DNA from 3 places in the Guyparkeria halophila genome. Region 3 is predicted to be linked to each of the others. Evidence: predicted binding sites of a transcription regulator. Region 3 holds the regulator's gene; each other region holds the start of a gene.

What was found. The regulator sigma-54, encoded in region 3, starts transcription at its own class of promoters, with help from an activator protein. The targets are predictions, from matches to a motif close to TGGCANGNTNCNTGCTT.
Region 1: a site for sigma-54 is predicted at 1,372-1,388, ahead of glnL (nitrogen regulation protein NR(II)). Genes of this name have one in related genera too.
Region 2: a site for sigma-54 is predicted at 1,245-1,261, ahead of cynS (cyanase). Genes of this name have one in related genera too.

Annotation. Positions count from the first base shown of each region.
Region 1 covers NZ_CP140153.1:62,872-65,059, forward strand. Annotated here, with positions in the region: gene ntrC (nitrogen regulation protein NR(I)) at 1-194, opposite strand, end outside; gene glnL (nitrogen regulation protein NR(II)) at 202-1,308, opposite strand; gene SR882_RS00275 (DUF4124 domain-containing protein) at 1,522-2,166, opposite strand.
Region 2 covers NZ_CP140153.1:1,123,954-1,126,141, reverse strand. Annotated here, with positions in the region: gene SR882_RS05200 (hypothetical protein) at 1-17, opposite strand, end outside; gene SR882_RS05195 (hypothetical protein) at 257-637, shown strand; gene cynS (cyanase) at 734-1,177, opposite strand; gene SR882_RS05185 (OsmC family protein) at 1,542-2,105, shown strand; gene SR882_RS05180 (acyl-CoA dehydrogenase family protein) at 2,160-2,188, shown strand, end outside.
Region 3 covers NZ_CP140153.1:1,607,188-1,609,375, reverse strand. Annotated here, with positions in the region: gene hpf (ribosome hibernation-promoting factor, HPF/YfiA family) at 165-458, opposite strand; gene SR882_RS07305 (RNA polymerase factor sigma-54) at 480-1,955, opposite strand; gene lptB (LPS export ABC transporter ATP-binding protein) at 2,180-2,188, opposite strand, start outside.

The DNA of each region.
Region 1 (2,188 bases), 910 kb from region 3:
ATGCGGATGTCCGAAAAGATCACGTGGGGCAGGTCGCCGCGATCGAGCCGGGCCTGGGCGCTCGCCACCTCGTCGAAGGACTCCACGGCGAAGTCGGTGGTGGCCAGCGCTCGCTCCAGCACCCAGCGGATGGCCTGGTCGTCATCGATTACCCACAGACGGGGAGTGGTCGGCTTGTCGGCTACGGCTTGCATGGCTGGATCACTCGTTCGAAGAATCGGATGACGCCTCATCCTGCGAGTCGTCGGGATGGATGGGCAGGATCAGGGAAAACCGTGTCAGGCCGCGCTTGGGCACGAACTCGATCATGCCCTGGTGGCGCTCGGCGATGGTCTGGGCCAGCGACAACCCCAGCCCGCTGCCACCGGCGCGGCCGCTGACCATGGGCAGGAACAGGGTCTCGACCAGGTCATCGGGCACACCGGGCCCGTTGTCCTCGACGTCGATACGCACGGCCAGTCGATGGCGCTTGCCATGGATGGTGAACTGGCGCAGCACGCGGGTGCGGAAGGTCAGCCGCGGCTCGGGCGTGTTGCCCTCGCGCATGGCCTGGACGGCATTGCGGGCGAGATTGAGCAGCACCTGGACCAGCTGGTCGCGATCAGCCCAGACGTTCGGGATCGACGGGTCGTAATCCAGCTGCCAGTCGAGCGGCTTGTCGCCCGCCTCGATCCGCAACAGCTGGCGGACCTGCTCGAGCGGTTCGTGAACGTTTACCCAGTGGCAGTCCGGCCGGTCGATCGGCCCGAGCATGCGATCGATCAGCCCGCGCAGGCGATCGGTCTCCTGCAGGATGATGCGGGTGTACTCGGTCAGGCGCTCGTCGGGCAGTTCGCGCTCGAGCAATTGGGCGGCACCGCGCAGCCCGCCGAGCGGATTCTTCAGTTCGTGGGCCAGCCCGCGCATCATCTGCCGCGTGGTCATCTGCAGGGAGTTGATGCGCGCATCGCGGGAGATGCGCAGGTGGCGCTCGATGTCGTTGAGCTCGAGCATCACCCGCGCGCCGGGGTACTCGGGACGCGGCGTGATGGCGCAATCGGCAACCCGAACCAGCTCGTGGGCCAGCACCAGCTCTACCTCGCGCAACGTCACCACCTGGCTGGTGGACAGCGCCTCGCGGATGGTCTCGACCAGCAGCGGGTTGGCCTCGAAAACGGCGTCGAATCCGGACTTCAACGCCGCGGTGTAGCTGGTGCCCAAGAACTGCTCGGCGGCCGAATTGAGATAGATCGGCCGGTTGCGTTCGTCGAGCACCACGATCGCGGTGTTGAGGGTGTCGGCAAGCCGGGGCTCGGATCTCGGATTCATGCACTGCTCCACCGGGCGCGAAACGATCGACAGGCCAGGCCTGCCGGGCGGCTGACGATTTTGGTGCAATTAGCGTGCCCGGCCGAGAACCGGCGGGAAAACCATGACGGATCGCATGGTGACGGGGTTTGCCTTGACCGCCAGCCCGGGCCGGCCCGTTCGGCAAGTCAACAATTGCACCAGGTCAGTGCATGAGAATAGACGACCGCACCGTTATTGGGAGGACGTCATCAATTGAAAGCGCACCGGCGCACTCTCCTTGATCACCTCGCCGTCGCGATGGATCTGCGCGACCAATTCGTGCGCGCCGGGCGCCAGCCCGTTGAGCAGATGCCGCCGGCCGGTGGAGTCGCGCACGCGCGCCTCGCCGTCGACCAGGATGCGTATGCGGTCGCCACTCCGCAGGTTCGGCTGCATCACCAGTTCGACCGTGATGCTGCCATGCAGACGACTGGCCACCTCGCCATCGGCGGGTTCGACGATGCTCAGGTGCTGGTAGCCGGCGGGTTCGTCGCCCGCCTCGCGCGACGCCGCCTCCCCGCCGGTCGTCGTGCCCGACGCTTCGCCCGCCCCGGTCGCGGTGTTGCGGGGGGCGTCGGCGGACGGTGCGGACCGGTCCGTCGAGCCGGCATCGCCCTGGCGTGGTTCGGGGACATCCACCGGCGTCATGGGAATGACCGGGGCGTCCTCGACCTCGTGGACGGTCGCGCCCTCGACCGGCTCGTCGGTGAACACCGTCTCGCCGGCACTGTTGGTGTACTGGTAGATCTTGGCGGCCGACAGGGGCGGGGCCAGCACCAGCAGCAGTGGCCAGAGCAGGTGGATGCGATGCGGCGATCTTCCGTTGACGACTCGCATGGGCATTCCCTCGATGAGTGGT
Region 2 (2,188 bases), 480 kb from region 3:
ACCTCCAGCATCAGCATGCAAACTCCCTCTCCTGCGGCATTCCACGCGGCCGCTCCCGTTCATGTGAAAAGTAAGCATATCATTAGCCAGCTATGTTGTTTGCTGCATCCGATTGAAGACGGTCAAAGGCCAACCCCTCGAGGCGTCTTAACGACGTGCGCATCCATCACAGGACATCCCCGGTCGTTGGGCTACTATCAGTCGAATGGAAGGGTGGGCCAGGACCGCCCATCCGCGCACAAGGGAGGGCCGAGCGATGTCGGCAGACCGGATCAATGACAAGTCGCGGTTCAGCGATGAACTGCTGCAAGAGGCGGACGAATACCTCAAGGGCCTCGGTGAGGAGATGAGCCTGGATCGACGCATGAGCGAGGGGCACAGCGAGGATTTTCGGCTGTTTATCAACAACGACCGACATGACCTGCATGGCTATGTCGGCTATACCGAAGATGGCGATGTCGCGATCATCGTGCCCGAGCCGCCGGCATCGCTACGAAACGCCCACATGATCTCCGGCGACCAGGCCATCGTTAAATCCTCGCGCGACCAGTTCGCCGGCCGGATGCGGGACACCGTCGACGGCCGGCGCGACGAGGACCCGAGCGGGACCTTCGTCATGACGCTGCACCCCATCTGAACCGGTGCACTTCTCGGCCCATGAAAAAAGGCGCGTCCGTGACGCGCCTTTTCGCTTGCCGGGCCGCATCAGGCGACCCGCGGTGTCACCGTGGAATCACCATGACTTGTAGGGCAGGAACTTGCCATTCATGGTGATCACGACGCGATCACCGGCCGGGTTGGCCTCGCGGCCGATATCGAGCGAGAAGTCGATCGCGCTCATGATGCCGTCGCCGAATTCCTCGTGGATCAGCTCCTTGATGGTCGGGCCGTAGACGCCCATCACCTCGTAGATACGGTAGATCAGCGGGTCGGTCGGCACGGTCTGCTCCCAGGTCTTCATCGGGCAGGCCTCAATCGCGGCCTTGGCCTCGCCCGGCAACTCCAGGATGGCGACCAGCTTGTCGGCGAACTCGGGCTTGAGGCTGTTCATGCCCAGGCAGGCCGAGGTGACGAAGGTCGGGGACAGGCCGACGCCGCTGGCGATATCGGCCCAGGACAGGCCGAGTTGGGTCTTCTTTTCCAGGATCAGGTCGGTCAGTGCGTGCTTGGTCATCATGAGGGCATCTCCGTAGCGGGATCTCGGGTTTTGTCGTCGTGGCCGACAGGGCCACTGCCCCCTGTCGTTACAAGAAGCCTGCCAAGCATCGTTTTTCACTTTATTTCATAGGGTTAGATGACACCCTCACCTGACGACCCACCTCAAATCGGACATTGTCCGCCCCGCCCCGCACAAACACCGGACATTGTCCGACACTGCGCGCCCCACCACGGGGCAACCCTGCCCCAAATACTCGCAAACGGCGCGTTGACGCCATTTCGGTTTGTTGGCACAGCCTCTGCAATGCAGTAGGCGAGGGCGGGACTCGTCCAGCGAGATCCCGGCCCACGTCCAAGCCAATCCAAAACCGGAGTGAATACTCATGAGCACAACAACCGCCCAACCCGTCGCCCCGTCCTGCATCCGCCAGGCAATCAAGGAAATCGATGCCGACGGCCTCAAGGCGCTGAGCGAGAAGGGCAAGGCCAACCCGGACGCGGTGGTCACACTCAAGGCGAAGACCGTCTGCGAAGGCCGCTTTCGCAACCTGACCTACATCCGCGATCTCGACCCGGTGGTGGTTGACGAGCCGCCGCACCTGCTGGGCGACGACACCGCCCCGAACCCGTCCGAGGCCACCCTGGCCGCCCTGGGCGCCTGTCTGGCCGTCGGCGTGCACGCCAATGCCACCGCCCGCCAGATCAAGATCAGCAAGCTCGAGCTGAACATGGAAGCGGACATCAACGTCACCGCCGTCTGGGGCACCGGCGATCTCGACGAATCGAAGCCGCTGGGCTTTACCGCCATCCGCGTCTACTTCGACGTCGAGACGGTCGACCCGATCAGTGACAAAGACCTGCAGGACCTGCTGGATACCGCCGAGAAGTGGTCACCGGTGGCCAACACCATGACCCGCCCGGTCGATCTCTCCTGCCATCTCGCCTGATCGACGCGACGTCAACGGCCCGGTACGTCCGGGCCCTCTTTCGGAGATGATTCCATGAACCTCGCTACCCACGACCCCGTGGC
Region 3 (2,188 bases):
TCGACTGGCCGCGAGGATCACTCACGGGTCGGGGCGGGAATGGTTGAATCGGCGCGCATCATAGCGTGTTGCGCCGGCTGTGCAACACCGATTCCGACATGGTGACGGGAGCAATTCGTGCGCTTCTCTCGTCATCCGCCGGCGATCACGCCGGCGGGGGCGGCTCAGCGGTGGCTGGTCAGCTTTTCCTTGTGCTTGACGATCTGCCGGTCGAGCTTGTTGATCATGGCATCGATGGAGGCGTACATATCGTCGGTGACCGCCTCGGCGTGCATGTCCTGACCGCTGACGTGCAGGTTGGCCTCGGCCTTCTGCGCTTCCTTGCGCTCCACGGTCAGAATGACGTGGATATCCACCAGTTTGTCGAAGTGACGCTCAAGACGAGTGAACTTCTCGTGGACGTGGGCCTTGAGGGCCTCGGTAACGTCGACGTGATGACCGGTGATGTCTATCTGCATGTGCCGCTCCTTATAAGTGCGTTATATCAGTCGCTTGCGGTCGGTTGATGAGGCGATCCCCATCGCCTCGCGGTATTTGGCGATCGTCCGTCGCGCGACGTCGATCCCCTCGTCTCCAAGCATGGTCGCAATCTTGGCGTCGCTCAAGGGCTTCTTGGGATTTTCTTCTTCGACCAGCTTCTTGATGCGTGCCCGGATGGCCGTGGCGGAGCATTCGCCGCCGTCGCTGGTGCCGACGTGGCTGGAGAAGAAATACTTGAACTCGAACACGCCCCGGGGGGTGAGCATGTACTTGTTGGTGGTCACCCGGCTGACCGTGGACTCGTGCAGCTCGAGTGTCTCGGCGATCTCGCGCAGGACCAGGGGTTTCATGGCGATCTCGCCCTGTTCGAAGAACTCGATCTGCCGACGCACGATCTCGCGGGCCACGTTCAGCAGCGATTCGTTGCGGCTCCTGAGGCTCTTGATGAACCAGCGCGCCTCCTGCAGGTGGTTGCGGATGTAGGTGGCATCCTTGCCCCGGCTGGAGCGGTCGATCAGTCCGGCGTAGGTCTGGTTTACTCGCAGTCGGGGCGCGATTTCCGGGTTGAGGTCGACATGCCAGCCATCCTCGCGATGGGTCACGACCACGTCCGGCTTGATGTAGTCGGCTGCCGTGTCGCCGATGGCCAGCCCCGGGCGGGGATCGAGCATCTGGATCAGTCTCAGCGCCGCCTCGAGGCGTTCGCGGCTGATGCCCAGGCCCTTGGTGACCTGCGGCAGTTCACGTCGTGCGATTGCCTCGAGCCAGTCGCCCTCCAGCACGGCGCGGGCATCGGCGGCGGCCGGGTCGTCGCCGTGGCGCTGGTCGATCTGGATGACCAGGCACTCGGCCAGCGAGCGGGCACCGACGCCTACCGGGTCGAGACGCTGGATGTAGTGAAGCGTGGCCTCGACTTCCTCGACATCGATGCCCGGCAGTTCCTTATCGAGCAGGGCGACGAGCTCCTCGAGTGATTCCTCGAGATAGCCGGACGGTTCGATCGATTCGATCAGTGCCGTGGCGATGCGGCGATCAGTCTCCGACAGCGTGGCCAGATGGATCTGGCTCAGGAGGTGATCGCGCAGATTGTCCTCCCCGGTCGACTGGGTCGCGAAGGGGTCGTAGTCATCGCCGGGCGTGTTGGCACTCAGGGAGGTGCTGCCGTCTGACTCGTAGTAGTCCTCCCAGGATGAGTCCACGACCAGGTCGTCGTCCGCCGACTTGTCCTTGCGGTCCTCGAGCAGTTCCTCGCCCGCCTGCGCGCCAGGGTCCTGCTCCTCGGCGGTGTCCGGCTCGGCGGTGTCTTCTTCCGGGTGCTCCTCCTCGGCGACCTCGAGCAGCGGGTTGCTGTCGAGTGCCTGCTGGATCTCGAGGCTCAGTTCCAGGGTGGAGAGCTGCAGCAACCGAATCGACTGCTGCAGCTGCGGCGTCATCGCCAGCGACTGGCCCAGGCGAAGCTCGAGTCCTGCCTTCATGCCGGCCATGTCGGGCCTCCCGCGGTTGCAAAAACGCCGAGCTGGTGGCGAGCGAGGGGAATGGCTGCCATGGGGATTGCCGAGCCCGGCAACAGGCAATGAGAGGGGTGTGCGCACGCAATTTGCATAAGATCGAGTTTAGCCGATCGGAGGCGCACTGTGCCAGCGATTTCGCCCGGAGTGCCGCCCACGAAATCGCTTCGTCCCGGTTCGTCTCGGGGTGATTACAGGGT